DNA from 2 places in the Apibacter sp. B3919 genome. Region 2 is predicted to be linked to the other one. Evidence: riboswitches for the same ligand, from Rfam matches in the RefSeq annotation. Region 2 holds a riboswitch; the other holds the start of a gene.
What was found. Region 2 has a riboswitch for cobalamin ahead of J3U20_RS06040 (TonB-dependent receptor). Riboswitches for the same ligand answer to the same signal wherever they lie in the genome.

Region 1 (8,250 bases), on a different contig from region 2:
GCAGTGTGTCCAACGCAGCCAACCAAACACCCCAAATAAGATCAAGGCCGAAAAGAAGCTGTAAACCAATGGCCATTCCTAAAACTTCGGCTAAATCTGTTGCAGCTATCGCTATTTCAGCAAAACCATATAGAATATAGTTCATCCATTTCGGATAGTACTCCCTGTTAGTTTGAGCCAAATCTAATCCGCGAACAATACCTAAACGAGCACTTAATGCTTGAAGCAATAATGCCATAATATTGCTCATTAATAGAACCCAGATTAAAGCATATCCAAATTTGCTGCCCCCGGCAATGTCAGTTGCCCAGTTTCCGGGATCAAGATATCCAACGGCCACTAGGTAAGCCGGCCCGAAAAAAGAAAGTATCCTTTTCCATCTTTTTGGATTTTCGGTATTAATACTTTCATGAACTTCTTGAAGAGATTTCTTACTCAATTGTTAGGCTTTTCTAATATTTGCAAATTTAAATAAAATTTTTGCATTGTAAAATATAATATCAATCATTTTCAGGTATCCATAAATAATCTTTAAAATTAATGATCTTATCGTTTTTAATTGGGATTCCTTCATTTTCTAAAAGTTCTTCCATAAGTGTAGGGGTGGGAAAATGAAACTTTCCGGTTAACATTCCGTTTCGGTTTACAACTCTGTGAGCCGGAATGTCTGATATTGAATGGGAAGAATTCATGGCATAACCTACCATTCGGGAGGAACTTTTAACTCCCAAATAAGCCGCAATATGTCCGTAAGTAGTTACTTTACCGTAAGGTATTTTTCGTACAATTTCATATACCCTTTCATAAAAATTGGTAGATTCCATGGAATAAATGAAAAAAATAATTTTCATTAATTAACTAGTGTAAGCAAATAAAATGCGATGCAACTAAATTTTTTAAAACATTTTAAGTACTGAAAAGTAAGAAAAAAAGATAATACATTTTGTGTCCTTCTATTAATAATTTTACAAGTAAAGAATAAAATTTATTGATTATTATTAAATTATTTGCTTTAAATTTTATATATAAAATATAATTTATTATATTAGCAGGACAGGAAGTTTAGGCTTCAAACATAACATAAAAAATGAGAATTTGAGATTTTTACTTTCTATAAATAATTATTGTTTTTTATTAAATTTGAAAGTAAAAATAAAGAAATGATTCTAATTTAATTAGAATCATTTCTTTTTTAGACTTGTTTTTTAATTATAGTGGTTTAAAATTTAATATAAAATTAATAATCAAAATACCGATACGCTTTCATAATTTACAAGAAAACAAGTATACTTAAGATCCCTTTAAATTATTTTTCAAAAGAGTTAGCGTTTTCTTGTGACTGTCGAAAGCAATTTCATTAAGATCTATATCGGATAATTTTTTCCACACATATCCTTTTAATTCAATCGGATCATAATCTCCAATAGATAAATTCTCATCTTTATAAAGAAAGAATAAATCAATGGTATTGTATAGGATGTTTTTGTACAAATAAGTATTAGGATGGGAACATATATATTTTAATTTAGATAAATCAATCGATATATTTAATTCCTCTTGTAATTCCCTAAAACTTCCATGTTCAGCGGTTTCTTCGGCTTCAATAAATCCTCCTGCCAGATCTAAAAAGCCTTTTTTAGGTTCTTTGTTTCTAATAGTAAATAATATTTCGTCATTTTTCTGAATAACCACAGCGGTTGCACCGGCTGTATTGTGATAGTATTCAAAATTACAATTTAAACATACAATTTTAGATCCATGCGGATATTCTAAATGATCACTTTTACAATTTGGGCAGAATTTGAAAATGGGTTGCATATCACATAAGTTTTAATACCCAAATTTAATTAAGTATTTTAAAAATATAGATATCAAAAATTATTTTATATAAAAATAATAGAAAATACTTTTCAAAATAAATAGTAACATTTAAATAGAAATTATTAATAAAAGAATTATATAATATAATATTTTACAAATCATCAAAATTAATATTATTTCATACATTGGTCTTTGTAAATCTATCATAGTAATAAATAGTAATAATTAACCGTAAATAAAAATAATACAATGGCAACAATAACATTAAAAGGAAATGAAGTTCATACATTGGGAAACCTACCATCAATAGGAAGTAAGGCTCCAGATTTTATATTAGTGGATACGGATTTATCAGAAAAAAAATTATCGGATTATACAGGAAAAAGAGTTGTTTTAAACATATTTCCAAGTGTGGATACAGACACATGCGCTATGTCTGTCAGAGAATTTAATGAAAAAGTATCTGAAATGAAAAACACTGTGGTTTTATGTATTTCAAAAGACCTTCCTTTTGCTCAAAAACGTTTTTGTGCCGCAGAAGGTTTAGATAATGTTATCCCGCTTTCTGCCTTTCGTTCAGATTTTGGTAAGGTATATAATTTAGAATTTGCAGATGGCCCGTTAAAAGGATTACTTAGCAGATCAGTACTTGTTCTTAATGAGTCAGGAGAAATTATTTATGAAGAACAAGTAGCTGAAACTACTCATGAGCCTAATTATGAAAAAGTAACAGCTATATTAAAATAAAAAATCTATCAAATAAAAGGAATGCCTTATATTTTTCAAATATGAGGCATTTGTATTTTTTTCTAATTTCTCCAAATGAAAGATTAGTATGATAATTGAGACTAATAATTGTTTGAATTCAATGTAAAGTAAAAAAAGGTACTCACTCTTGAAATAGTAATTAAAATTTATATTTTAAAAGAAATATGATAAATTCTAAAAAAGTACTAAAGTTTTTATAAAACGTTAGATGTATAATGAGAAATTAACCCGATAATTTCAATAAAATTATAACTTTTTGTTAAAAAAAATAAAACATGAGAAATTTCAACATAAAATAACTCTTTGAGATATAAATAGTTTTTACATTTACAATTTAAAAAAGTATAACAAAAAAAATTATAATATCATGAGCAGAAAATTTCCAGCAGGAGTAGCAACCGGTTCGCTAGTAAAAGAAATATTCGATTATGCTAAAGAAAATCAGTTTGCTTTACCGGCATGTAACGTTATAGGATCTAGCAATGTAAATGCAGCTCTTGAAACAGCTGTTAGAGTAAATGCTCCCTTAATTATACAATTTTCAAACGGAGGATCTCAATTTAATGCAGGTAAAGGATATAAAAACTCTTCCCTTAGAGCAGATGTTTTAGGGGCTATAGCTGGAGCAAAACATGTCCATACGTTGGCAGAAGCCTATGGGGCAACTGTAATTTTACATACAGATCATTGTGCAAAAAAACTATTACCTTGGGTTGACGGGTTATTAGATGCATGTGAAGAATTCCATAAAAAAGAAGGAAAAACACTATACTCTTCACACATGCTAGATCTTTCAGAAGAGCCCTTAGATGAAAATTTAGCAATCTCTTCCAAATATTTTGAAAGAATGGCAAAATTAGGAATGACTCTAGAAGTTGAAATAGGGATAACAGGTGGAGAAGAAGACGGAGTTGACAATTCAGATATAGAAAGCTCAAAATTATATACACAACCTGAGGATGTTTATAAAACGTATAAAGCATTAAGCGCAATAAGTCCTAATTTTACTATTGCAGCAGCATTTGGTAATGTACATGGAGTGTATAAACCGGGAAATGTTAAATTAGAGCCTAAAATACTTCACAACTCACAAGAATACGTTCAAAAACAAGTAGGCGGACCTTCAAAACCGATTAATTTTGTATTTCATGGAGGATCAGGTTCTTCCTTGTTAGATATAAGAGAAGCTATTAGCTACGGAGTAGTAAAAATGAATATTGATACAGATTTACAATTCGCTTATACCGAAGGGGCAAGAGATTATGTAGAAAAAAATATTGATTATTTAAGAACTCAAGTAGGAAATCCAACCGGAGATGAAGCACCAAATAAGAAATTTTATGATCCAAGAGTTTGGATGAGAAAATGTGAAGAAGGATTCTCTAAAAGATTGGAAAAAGCTTTTGAAGATTTAAATAATATCAACACATTATAGTAAAAAAATATAAATTTTATTTATAAAAAATGAAAGCACCTTTATTTGAGGTGCTTTTTTTGTATATTTGGAAAAAAGAGAGTATGAAAAATTATCTAATAGTATCAACATTACTAGCGTCCATTTCAATCGTTCTTGCTGCTTATTTTTTAGGTAATTCTTACCAAAAAAGAAATCAATCCAATACAATAACAGTAAAAGGATTAGGCACAAAAGATTTTGAATCTGATTTAATAGTATGGAAAGCCGATTTTTCTAAGAAAAATCTCGATTTAAAACAAGCTTATGCCGAATTAGATGCAGATAGAAAAAAAGTAAGAGAATATCTGATTTCCAAAGGATTTTCCGATAAAGAAATAGTTTTTTCCTCAGTAGAAATAAGTAAACAATATGATAGTAGATACAATGAAGGAATAAATCAAAATATATTTACGGGGTATGAATTAAATCAAACCATAACCATAGAATCTAAAAATGTGAAAAAAGTTGAAGATCTTTCCCGTCAAATTACAGAATTGATTAATAACGGAGTAGAACTCTATTCCCGATCGCCTTTATATTACTATACTAAATTATCTGATTTAAAAATACAGATGATTTCAGATGCAACCAAAGATGCAAAAAAAAGAGCAGAAGAAATAGCAATTAACGCCGGTTGTAAAATAGGCAAATTAAAAAATGCCAATCAAGGGGTTTTTCAAATAACTGCTCAAAATTCATCTGAAGATGATTACTCTTGGGGAGGAGCATTTAATGTATCATCCAAGAAAAAAACAGCAAGCATTACCATTCGTTTAGAATATGAAATTAAATAATAACTACGATATAAATTAAAATGGTACATAAATTATTTCAACCGTTTACATCAAAAAAACTGTCATTAAAAAACAGAATAGTCATGGCGCCTATGACCCGATCATTTGCTTATGATGGAATCCCCGGTAAACAAATAGCTGATTATTATCAAAGAAGAGCACAGGCCGAAGTGGGCTTAATTATAACAGAAGGAACCGTTGTTCGCAGGGCGGCATCTTCCAATGATCCCAATATACCTGTATTTTATGGAGAACAAGCCTTAGAAGGTTGGAAAAAGGTGGTTGAAGAAGTTCATGCTAAAGGTGGTAAAATAGCTCCGCAACTTTGGCATATGGGAATAATACCTGCCCATAAAAACTGGACACCATCAGAGCCTTTTGAGGGACCATCCGGACTTTTAAATCCGGAAACAAAAGGCGGAAAAGAAATGAGCGAAAGTGATATTGAAAATACAATTGAGGCTTTTGCAGAAGCAGCTTACCAAACCAAAAAAATAGGTTTTGATGCTCTGGAATTGCATGGAGCGCACGGATATTTGATCGATCAATTCTTTTGGGATAAGCTCAATAAAAGAAATGATATATGGGGAGGAGCTACCCTGGCCGAAAGGAGTCGTTTTGCCATTGAAGTTGTAAAAGCGGTTCGAAATGCGGTAGGAGAAGATTTTCCTATAATATTACGCTTATCACAATGGAAACAACAAGATTATTCCGCAAAATTGGCAAAGACACCGGAAGAAATGGAAGAATGGTTACTACCGTTATCAGATGCCGGAGTTGATATTTTTCATTGCTCACAACGAAGATTTTGGGAGCCCGAATTTGAAAATTCCGATTTAAATTTTGCAGGATGGGCAAAAAAAATAACGGGCAAACCTTCCATAAGTGTAGGATCTGTGGGGCTTACCGGGGATTTCTTAGGGGCATTCAAAGGACAAAGTTTTGAGGCTTCTAATAATTTTCTTAACGAATTAAATAGAAGATTAGATGCAGGCGAATTTGATTTAATAGCAGTAGGAAGAGCGTTACTTGCAGATCCTGAATGGGTATTAAAAATTAAAAATGGAAACTTATCTGAATTTAAAGGATTTTCTAAAGATCAACTTAAAGAATTATACTAATAAAAACATAAAATAGTAGTAAAATAAAAACAAAAACCAAGTTTTAATTTTTATTTATTTTAATAAAGAAATAAAAGCAAAGGTTTTTTATCTTTGTATATATAAGTTCTTTACTTAATTTCTTTATCAACAAGAATAAGGTGCTGTGTAAAAACGACTTAATAGGGAATCATGTGTGAATCATGAGCTGACGCGCAACTGTAAGTAACCTAAAAAAAATTTTATCAATAAAAACCATTGCCGATTTAAACGGTGAGAAGGTAGATAAAATGTTATAAGCCAGGAGACCTGCCTATTCTTAATTGACAATGCTTTCGCGAGTAAAAGCAAGATCACAAAAAATATAATTGGGCTACGAGAAACTTTAAGATCATTAGAATAATTAGTTTACTTGTATGTCAAAAATTGTTTTGAAATTTGATTTTATTTAACAAAGAAAGAGAGCATTGTGAAGTTTAGCAATAAGAGCTTTTTATAATATAATCGTTTAAAAAGTTATAAAAATGCAAACACACAATCTTGGCTATCCGCGTATTGGTAGTGACAGAGAACTTAAAAAAGCCTGTGAAAAATATTGGGCAGGTAAAGCGTCAGTCGAAGAACTGATGATAACAAGTAAAGATATCCGGCACCGAAACTGGGTAACTCAACAAAAATTAGGGATTGATTGGATCCCATCTAATGATTTTTCTTATTACGATCAGGTACTTGATATGTCACTAATGGTCGGGGCTATCCCTAAAAGATATAATAAGGTAATACTGGATAAATCAAATACAGAATTAGACTTATATTTTGCCATGGCAAGAGGACATCAAAAAGAAGGTATTGATATAAAAGCCATGGAAATGACCAAATGGTTTGATACCAATTATCATTACATTGTCCCTGAATTTGAAAGTAATCAGAAATTTTCCTTGTTTTCAACAAAAATTATTGATGAATATTTAGAAGCTAAAAATGCAGGAATCCATACAAAGCCGGTTATAATAGGCCCTGTATCTTATTTGTTGTTGGGAAAAGAAAAAGAGGAAAACTTCAATAAGCTGGATTTACTAAAAAATATTCTTCCTGTCTATATAGAAATCCTAAATAAATTAAAGACAGAAGGAGTTGAATGGGTGCAGTTTGATGAGCCTTTCTTAGCTTTGGATTTAGATGAAAAAGCGAAAGAATCCTACCAATATGCCTATAAAGAAATACATAAACAATTTCCTTATATAAATAAAATACTAACTACCTATTTTGACGGATTGAAAGACAATTTAGCACTTGCTTTTAATCTACCCGTACAAGCATTACATATAGATTTGGTACGTTGTCCGGAACAATTAGATGAAGTTTTAGATAAAATTCCGGAAAAACTTATCCTTTCTTTAGGGATCGTTGATGGAAGAAATATATGGAAAAATGATTTCGAAAAATCTTTGAAACTTATTCAAAAAGCTGTTTCCAAAATTGGTAAAGACCGAATTTTAATAGCTCCTTCTTGTTCACTTCTTCATAGTCCGGTTGACTTGGAATTGGAAACAGATACAAAAGCCCTTTCATCGGAAATTAAAAATTGGTTGGCTTTTGCAAAACAGAAAATCGATGAAGTAGTAACCTTAAAAAAGCTTGCGTCTAAAGAAGATTCCCCGGATTTACAAAAAAAATTACAGGAAAATATAGCGGCTGCAACCAGCAGAAAAACATCAGCTTTAATACATAACGAAAAAGTAAAAGAAAAAATAAGGAATATTGAAAAAGTAGAAGATAAAAGAAATTCCATATTTTCAGAACGAAAGAAAAAACAATCTGAAGCCTTGCAGTTGCCTTTATTTGCAACAACTACGATCGGCTCATTTCCTCAAACATCCGAAGTCAGAAGTTGGAGATCTAAAATAAAAAAAGGATTGATAACACCTTTAGAATATGAAGAGCTGATTAAAAAGGAAATTGAAAAAACAATACGATTCCAAGAAAAAATAGGTATAGATGTATTGGTTCACGGGGAGTTTGAGCGAAACGACATGGTGGAATATTTTGGAGAACAATTAGAAGGAGTTGCATTTTCCAAAAACGGATGGGTACAAAGTTATGGAAGCCGTTGTGTGAAACCACCCATCATTTATGGCGATATATTCAGGCCTAATCCTATGACTGTGAAATGGTCTTCCTATGCACAATCCTTAACAAATAAAAATGTAAAAGGTATGTTGACTGGACCGGTAACTATATTGCAATGGAGTTTTGTACGAGACGATCAACCGAGAAAAGATACCTGTTTCCAAATTGCATTAGCCATTAG
Region 2 (8,250 bases):
GTTTTTTATCGAGAAAAAATGATTTATTCGGAAGACTATGATCTCATTTTACGGTTATTTTCAGAAGGTAAAAAAATTGTAAATCTACCTGATACTTTAATCTCATACAGACAAACCAACCATTCACTTTCAAAAACCAAAAACAGACTAGTGCAATGGTTGTTTATCAATAAAGCCCGTGAATTTTATAAAGAAAGGCTTGGTAATGGTAAAGACAGTTATGATGCATTTAATCCACAATCATTTATTAATATAGAAGATATTCATTACCCAATTAGTAAAAAAGATTTGTTATATGCCATGAAAATTTGTTTTTACAGAAAAGATGCAAATCAATTAAAATTTTTAGTAAAAAAATATCGTAACTATTATCCTATATCATTAGATTATATACTTTATTCTCTATTTTCCAAAAATAGAAATACTTTTAATCTCATTTGTAAAATTTATTCTAAACTTTAAACTATGGATATTTTAATTAAATCTTTTAACCGCCCCTTTTATTTGGACAGATGCTTAGCCAGTATCCAAAAATATGTAGTGGGTACTTATTCAATTAAAGTTTTAGATGATGGAACTCCTGAAAAATATCTAAATAAAATTAAATTAAAATACCCGTCCATTAAAATTATAAAATCTGAAAATTATATAGAAAAGGAAGAAGCAATTAAAGATAATTTAAAGTCAGGAAAAGATATTAATGGCTTTAAAATTCCTACTCAACTTTGGGTCAATTCAGTAAAAGAAGCTTCAGATTATTTCATTATAACGGAAGATGATGTTTGGTTTACGAGAAAAATTAATGTGAATGAAATCAATGAAGTAATGAAAAAAGAAAATATATCCTTACTCAAATTAGGTTGGTCAGGAAATAATAATTTTGTTGATCAGTTTAAACATGATAAAATCAATTCCGATATAATTTCCATTTATCCGGATCTTTTTACTGCCCCTCCTTTCATTCTGAAATGTTTTTTTTATAATAAATATAAGTTTTTTAGTATTTTATATAAATTGGGTTTGGTATCTAACACTACTAAAACTAAATATTGGATATTAATTTCAATACTTATGGGTGTTCATAAAAAAGAATTTTGGCTTAAAACCTGGGAAAATATTAATGGAAAAGTTGATGAAAAAAAACAATTATACAATGCAACCCTGTATTTTAGAAAACATAAACACAAAAACATGATCGCTCAATTAAATCATGAAGTTATGAAAACTACGTTTAATTCTTCTGCTACCAATTCCTATCATAATTATGGATTTGATTTTGATGTTAATCAACTTAATTATTTAATTAATGAAAAATGGTATAATGATGCATTTGATCCCATGCAAAATTTTCCTAAGGATTTCTCAGAAGATTACATTCTATCATTTTTGAAAAATGAAAATAACAAAAAAATAAAACCGGAAGAATGGAAAAAATGGTCAGAAAAATTTAAAAATCAATATAGAATTCAAGGGTGTGCTGTTGATGATTAAAAAAAATATATCATTTATTAAATTAATCCCATCGAATCAAAGAGCAAAAAAATAAGCAGTGATTTACTGCTTACTTTTTTAATATCATAATAAATCTAAGAGGTCATTACTCCTCATCATCTTCAATATTTTTCGATTTCAGAATCGCAAAAATCGAATGCTTGTTGAACCAATGTAATTACTTCATTATCAACTTTTTCCTCGTCTCCTTCCAATTCATCAAACCATTCAACATCCTCTTCTTTTACATTTAATATAAATCTAGGATACTCTGTGTGCACAACAAATAAATCTTCAGGAAAATCTGAATTGTCTGCCATTAAAAACTTAGGTAATTTCATATTGTCTTTATTTAAATTTTTATTCGTCTAATAATTCTTTTAACTTAATTAATTCTGTCTTAACTAACTCTAAACGAGCAATGATTTCAACTTTTTTGGATAAATTTTTTTGTGATTGTAAAACAACTTTTGCTCCTTCTAAGGTATATCCTTTTTCTTTTACTAAATAAAAAATTATTTTTAAATTTTCAATATCTTTTGGGGTAAAAAAACGGTCTCCTTTTTTATTCTTTTTGGGTGAAATACTATCAAATTCTTTTTCCCAAAACCTTATAAGTGAAGTATTAACATTAAAAGCCTGCGCTACTTCGCCTATAGAATAATATAATTTTTCAGGAAGTTGTACGTTCATTATTCAAATCTAATGATTTTTTAATTCAACTTACTATTGTTCGTTTAAAAAATTAATCTTTTTTTAGAATTATTAGTACGACCCAAATAATCAATACAGATGCCCTAAAAATATTTATTTATATTTGCCTAAATTTGGTGATTGCTATTTACCGGTAAATATGCAATCTTAAAAGGGAATTCGGTGAAAATCCGAAACAGGCCCGCTGCTGTAATCTTCTAGTACGTTTTAAGAGATATACCACTGAGGAGTTGCTTTCTTGGGAAGGTTCTTAAAATGAAGTAAGTCAGAATACCTGCCAAATTTAACTATAGTTTTACAAGCTTTCGTGGAACAAGGCTGAAACATTAAAAGCATTTCATATTCACTTTTCCTGTTTACTTTTCCGGAAACTAGTTTACTATATCTGTAATTTAAGATATTCGACTCCATGATGATGAACATCAATCATAAATATAGTGTATTTGCTTGTTTTATAAGCCTGATGAGTCCATTATCTTATTCCCAAGAAAAAAAAGACAGCATTACTGTAACAGAATTACAGGAAATACTGGCAACGGGAAAAAGAAATGATAAAGGAATAATTCCTTTCCAAGAATTGAAAGGAAAAGAATTAGAAAATCGAAACAGCTCTTCGGTAGCTGATGCCGTACGATTATTTTCAGGAATTCAACTTAAAGATTATGGAGGTGTTGGAGGAATGAAAACAGTTAATATTCGAGGAATGGGAAGCGAACACGTGGGGGTATTTTATGATGGAATAGCCATAGGAAATGCTCAAAATGGTATGGTTGATTTAGGAAAATTTTCCATGGATAATTTAGAATCAATATCAGTATACAACGGACAAAAAAGTCAAATATTCCAACCCGCTAAAGATTTCGGCTCTGCCGGAGGTATCTATTTAACTACCAAACGTCCTGTTTTTACGGGTGAAAAAAAAACTAATATAGGTGCCACCTATCGTTCCGGATCATTTCATTTAATTAACCCCTTCCTCCTATGGGAACAAAAATTATCCTCATTAATTTCATCTTCTCTTACTATGGAATATATTAATTCAGATGGAAAATATAAATTTCAACAAAAGAAAGGTAATTGGGATACTATCGCTGTAAGACAAAATGGTAACATAAGTGCTTTTAGAACAGAAGGAAATTTATTTGGCATCCTACCTCATGGTAAATGGAATCTGAAAGGATATTATTATAATTCAAGCAGAGGAATACCCGGTGCCGTTTTAAAGAATTCGTATAAAAGGTATCAATTTGCTCAACAATGGGATCGTAATTTCTTTTTGCAGGGATCTTTTGAAAAAATAATCAGCACAAAATACAGAATAGCATTAAATGCTAAATATGCTCATGATTTTACCCATTATAAAAATTTAGAAGTTTTTAATGACTCTATTTGGGGAAATAAATTTTCCAACCGTATTAACAATACTTATAAGCAAGATGAACTATATATTTCATCCTCACAACTGGTTACTTTATTTTCTTTTTGGGATATTTCTTTATCTGCAGATTACCAACATAACGGAATGAATGCCGATTTAAAAAATTTCTCTTCTCCTTCGAGAAATACAGAAATGATCGCTTTAGCTACTGCTTTTCATTGGGATAAAATTAAAATTCAAACAAGTGTTTTAGGTACATTTGTGCAAGAAAAAACGAAACATACGAACAGTATGGGTACAGCTTCAGACAGAAATGAATTTACTCCTGCTGTTTTCTTAAATTACCAACCTTTACATTCTAAAGATATTAGCATTCATGGTTTTTATAAGAGAATTTTTAGAATGCCAACATTTAATGATTTATACTATACGGATTTTGGAAATTCAAACTTAAAACCTGAATATACTAATCAGTTCGATGCAGGTATTCGTATAAATAAAAACTTTACTTCCGGTAATTTTACTCATTTTGATTTTACTATTGATGCCTATTATAATACGGTCAAAGATAAAATCATAGCTTATCCCAAAGGACAACAATTTCGTTGGACCATGTTAAATTTTGGTAAAGCACGAATAAAAGGATTAGATTTATCTTCTAAGACTTCAATAGTAATAAAAAACGTTTTAGTTTCAACCTTTATAACCTATACGTATGAAGATGCACAAAATTTATCTTCTCCTATTTTAAATTATAAAAATCAACTTCCTTATATACCTTGGCATAGTGGGACACTTACTCTAGAAGCTGCTTACAGAGATTGGAATCTAAATTATAGCTTTATGTATACGGGAGAACGGTACAATTCTCCTTCTAATAATCCTGATAATCATGTAAAAGCTGGGTATACTCATGATATACAACTTTCAAGAGAATTATTTTTCACTCATATCAAATGCAAAGCATCCTTACAAATCAATAATATTTTTAATAAATATTACGACATAGTAGCCAATTATCCCATGCCGGGTAGAAACTATACGATCATCATTAAATTAAACATATGAAAAAACTAGAAACTATGGTAGCAAGGAAATTTTTAGTACCAATTTTAGTAATTATTACAGGGTTCATTGTTTCTTGTAGTAATGACGATTCATGGTCTGAAGATGATTCAAACATTATATCCCAACCGGATGCCAAAAAAGGGTTATATATTTTGAATGAAGGTAATTATCAACAAAACAACTCTTCTCTATCCTATTTTGATTATGACACAGCTGATTTTTTTAATAACTATTTTACTAAAATCAACCCTGATCAAGGTGGATTGGGCGATACAGGTAATGATTTAAAAATTTATAAAGATAAAATGTATGCCGTAATCAACGGTTCTAATTATGTTGAAATTATGGAAGCTAAAACAGCCAAGCATATAGGAAAAATAACTATTCCAAATTGCAGATACATTACATTTAACGGCGACTATGCGTATGTGTCTTCATATGCCGGTTCTACTCCCAACGGACAAGGATATGTTGCCAAAGTTGATCTTACTAACGGCACCATTGTAAATGAAGTTACTGTCGGACGCAATCCGGAAGAAATGACTATTGTAAATAATAAGCTTTATGTTGCTAATTCAGGAGGATATTATTCTCCGGATTATGACACAACGGTTTCTGTAATTGACATGAACAGTTTTACAAAAATTAACGATATCGAAGTCGGTAAGAACTTACATAGAATACGAAAAGATAAGAATAATCATATTTGGGTTACTTCAAGAGGCGATTATGCTAATTTAAAACCTTTCGTTGCTGTTATTGATCCATCGACTGATCAAGTCATTAATAAACTGAATTTAGCGGTTTCTGACTTCACTTTTTATAAAGATAAACTTTATTTTTATGGATCGGAATATTCTTCAGGAAAAACTATAAATAATTATGGTATTATAAATATAGATACGCAAAAAGTGATAAGTTCCGAATTAATCAAAGAGGGTTCAAAGTCTGAAATTATGTCTCCATATGGGATAATTACCGATCCTGAAGATGGCAGCTTTTATATTGGAGATGCTATGGATTTTGTTTCCAATGGAAAAATATATTATTTCTCAAAAAATGGCGACTTACTATGGTGGAAATCAACCGGCGTATCTCCCGGACATTTTGCCTTAGTAAGTAAATAAATTTTTTAAACTACTATAGCTTTAAAAAAAGTAAAAAGATTGTTTTTCAACAATCTTTTTACTTTTTGGTACTATATCTTAATATCCTACCTATTATATAGCATAAAAATATTGTCGGAAAATTGATGAAAAATGGATTAATAAATAATACTATTACTAAATGTTAAGATAAAATCTATAAATTGGCAAGGCATCTGAAATTTAAAACAACTTATTATATTTCATAAATTTATCAAATATATAGGCGTTATTATAATACGATACTATTTTCATTTTTTAATTTCACAGTTTAATCAAAAATTGTAACTTTGGCAGCAAAACTTTACAAAAAATACTAAAAATATAATGAGCATCATCATCATTATTTTCGCAGCAGCCATTCTGAGTTTATATTCAGGTGTTTTCGGGCAAGGAAAATACTCTCAACCATTTGCAATTTTAGGATTACTTATCGCTTTGGTCGTCTCTTTTTACGGAGATAGTCCTTTTTTCACACGATATGCGTCCATGTTTGCTTTTGATCAAACAGCCAAAATATTTACTCAAATATCTATTTTGACCACTTTGCTAATCGTATTCTTAGGAAAATATGCGTTTCGTCTCATAGATCATCATCAAGCAGAGGTATATAGCTTAATGCTTTTTGCACTTTGTGGCGGTATAGTCCTTTTCTCCTATCAAAATTTAATTACTTTATTTCTAGGTATTGAAATTTTATCAATTCCTTTATATGTATTAGCAGGAAGCAATAAGAATGACTTACGTTCCAATGAAGCTTCCATCAAATATTTCCTATTAGGAGCATTTGCAACCGGATTTTTACTTTTCGGAATTGCATTAATATACGGTATAACCGGATCTTTTGATTTACAAACTATACGTTTATACAGCATACAAGCGACTCACTACCCTACTATGTACATAACCGGAATAATTTTATTGTTAGTCGGGTTATTGTTTAAAATATCCATAGTTCCTTTTCATTTTTGGGCTCCGGACGTATACGAAGGCTCTCCTTCCCTAATCACAGCTTTTATGGCTTCTGTGGTAAAAATATCAGGTTTTGTTGCTTTATATAAATTGGTTGAAACAGCTTTTATCGGTCAACTAAACCAATGGCAATATATAATTTTCTATGCAGCAATTTTAACATTACTATCTGCCAATATTGTAGGTGTATTGCAAAAAAATGCTAAAAGAATGTTGGCATATTCCAGTATTTCGCATGCCGGTTATTTATTGCTAATTTATTTTAATACAGATGCTAATTCTATCTATACATTAGCATTCTATTTATTAGCTTATTCACTTTCAACTATAGGTGCTTTTATCAGCCTTATTTACATCGAAAGAATTTCAAATGGTATTACCGATATAAATGCTTTCAACGGATTGGCCAAGAAACAACCCATCTTAGCTTTGGTAACTACAATCTCTCTATTATCTATGGCAGGTATTCCGTTAACTTCCGGATTCATTGCTAAATTTACGTTGTTTTCACAAGCATTATATACTCAACCGATATTAGTCATTATAGCTATTATAGGATCTGCAATCAGTATTGGATACTATCTTAAGCTTATCATTGCCATGTATTTTAAACCGGGTTATAAAGAATTAAATGAAGCTAAAAAAGCTCCAATTATTTACAATGTTATAGCTGTTATATTGGTAATTTTAATAATCCTTTTGGGAGTTTATCCTGAACCTGTTTTTTCTTGTTTAGCTTTGGCTAATTAAGAAATAAACAGTTTTTAATGTTGAGCATTATAAGATTAGTTCAACAATATCATTTAAAAGAGATACGTATAATAATATATCATATAAATAAAAAAAGTCGCAATATAATTGCGACTTTTTTATTTACTTAAATTTGTTAGAAACTAGTATTTTTTATCTCTTCATTTGTAAATTACAAAGTGTTCTTTGTTTCAGATAATTTGGGTTCAAATTAAATCGTTAAAAAATCCATTCCAATTTTTTTAATTGATAGCTATTATATCGCCGGTTCCTGTTGACTCAAACAATGGAAACTACCTAATCCCCAAATGATATCAGTGGAATCTATTCCTATTACATTTCTATTCGGAAAACATTTTTTTATGATATCCAACGCTCGTTTATCATTTTCACCATTAAAAATTGGTACAATCACTGATTTATTAGCTATGTAAAAATTTGCATAAGAAGCAGGTAAACGACATCCATCGTAATATACCGGTTCGGGCATAGGTAATTCTAAAACTTGTAAAGGAGAACCATCGGGAAGTTTCATGGCTTTTAATTGTTTTAGATTTTGTTGTAATATGTGATAGTTTTCATCATTTTTATTATCTTCTACCACAGCAAGTACGGTATTTTCATTTATAAAACGTACGGTATCATCTATATGACCATCTGTATCATCGCCAACAATTCCCTCATCGATCCATAGGACTTGATTTACTCCATAATAATTTTTCAGATATTCTT

Region 1: linked by a shared signal. The riboswitch ahead of metE (5-methyltetrahydropteroyltriglutamate--homocysteine S-methyltransferase) and the one ahead of J3U20_RS06040 (TonB-dependent receptor) in region 2 are both predicted to bind cobalamin.

Annotation. Positions count from the first base shown of each region.
Region 1 covers NZ_JAFNMG010000003.1:177,346-185,595, reverse strand. Annotated here, with positions in the region: gene J3U20_RS06845 (Nramp family divalent metal transporter) at 1-439, opposite strand, end outside; gene J3U20_RS06840 (MGMT family protein) at 501-851, opposite strand; gene J3U20_RS06835 (NUDIX domain-containing protein) at 1,291-1,818, opposite strand; gene tpx (thiol peroxidase) at 2,071-2,568, shown strand; gene fbaA (class II fructose-bisphosphate aldolase) at 2,957-4,024, shown strand; gene J3U20_RS06820 (SIMPL domain-containing protein) at 4,108-4,839, shown strand; gene J3U20_RS06815 (NADH:flavin oxidoreductase) at 4,860-5,960, shown strand; cobalamin riboswitch at 6,082-6,271, shown strand; gene metE (5-methyltetrahydropteroyltriglutamate--homocysteine S-methyltransferase) at 6,464-8,250, shown strand, end outside.
Region 2 covers NZ_JAFNMG010000002.1:620,013-628,262, reverse strand. Annotated here, with positions in the region: gene J3U20_RS06060 (glycosyltransferase family 2 protein) at 1-462, shown strand, start outside; gene J3U20_RS06055 (glycosyltransferase family 2 protein) at 466-1,491, shown strand; gene J3U20_RS06050 (hypothetical protein) at 1,614-1,832, opposite strand; gene J3U20_RS06045 (MerR family transcriptional regulator) at 1,852-2,184, opposite strand; cobalamin riboswitch at 2,303-2,502, shown strand; gene J3U20_RS06040 (TonB-dependent receptor) at 2,669-4,651, shown strand; gene J3U20_RS06035 (YncE family protein) at 4,648-5,778, shown strand; gene J3U20_RS06030 (NADH-quinone oxidoreductase subunit N) at 6,124-7,518, shown strand; gene J3U20_RS06025 (agmatine deiminase family protein) at 7,775-8,250, opposite strand, start outside.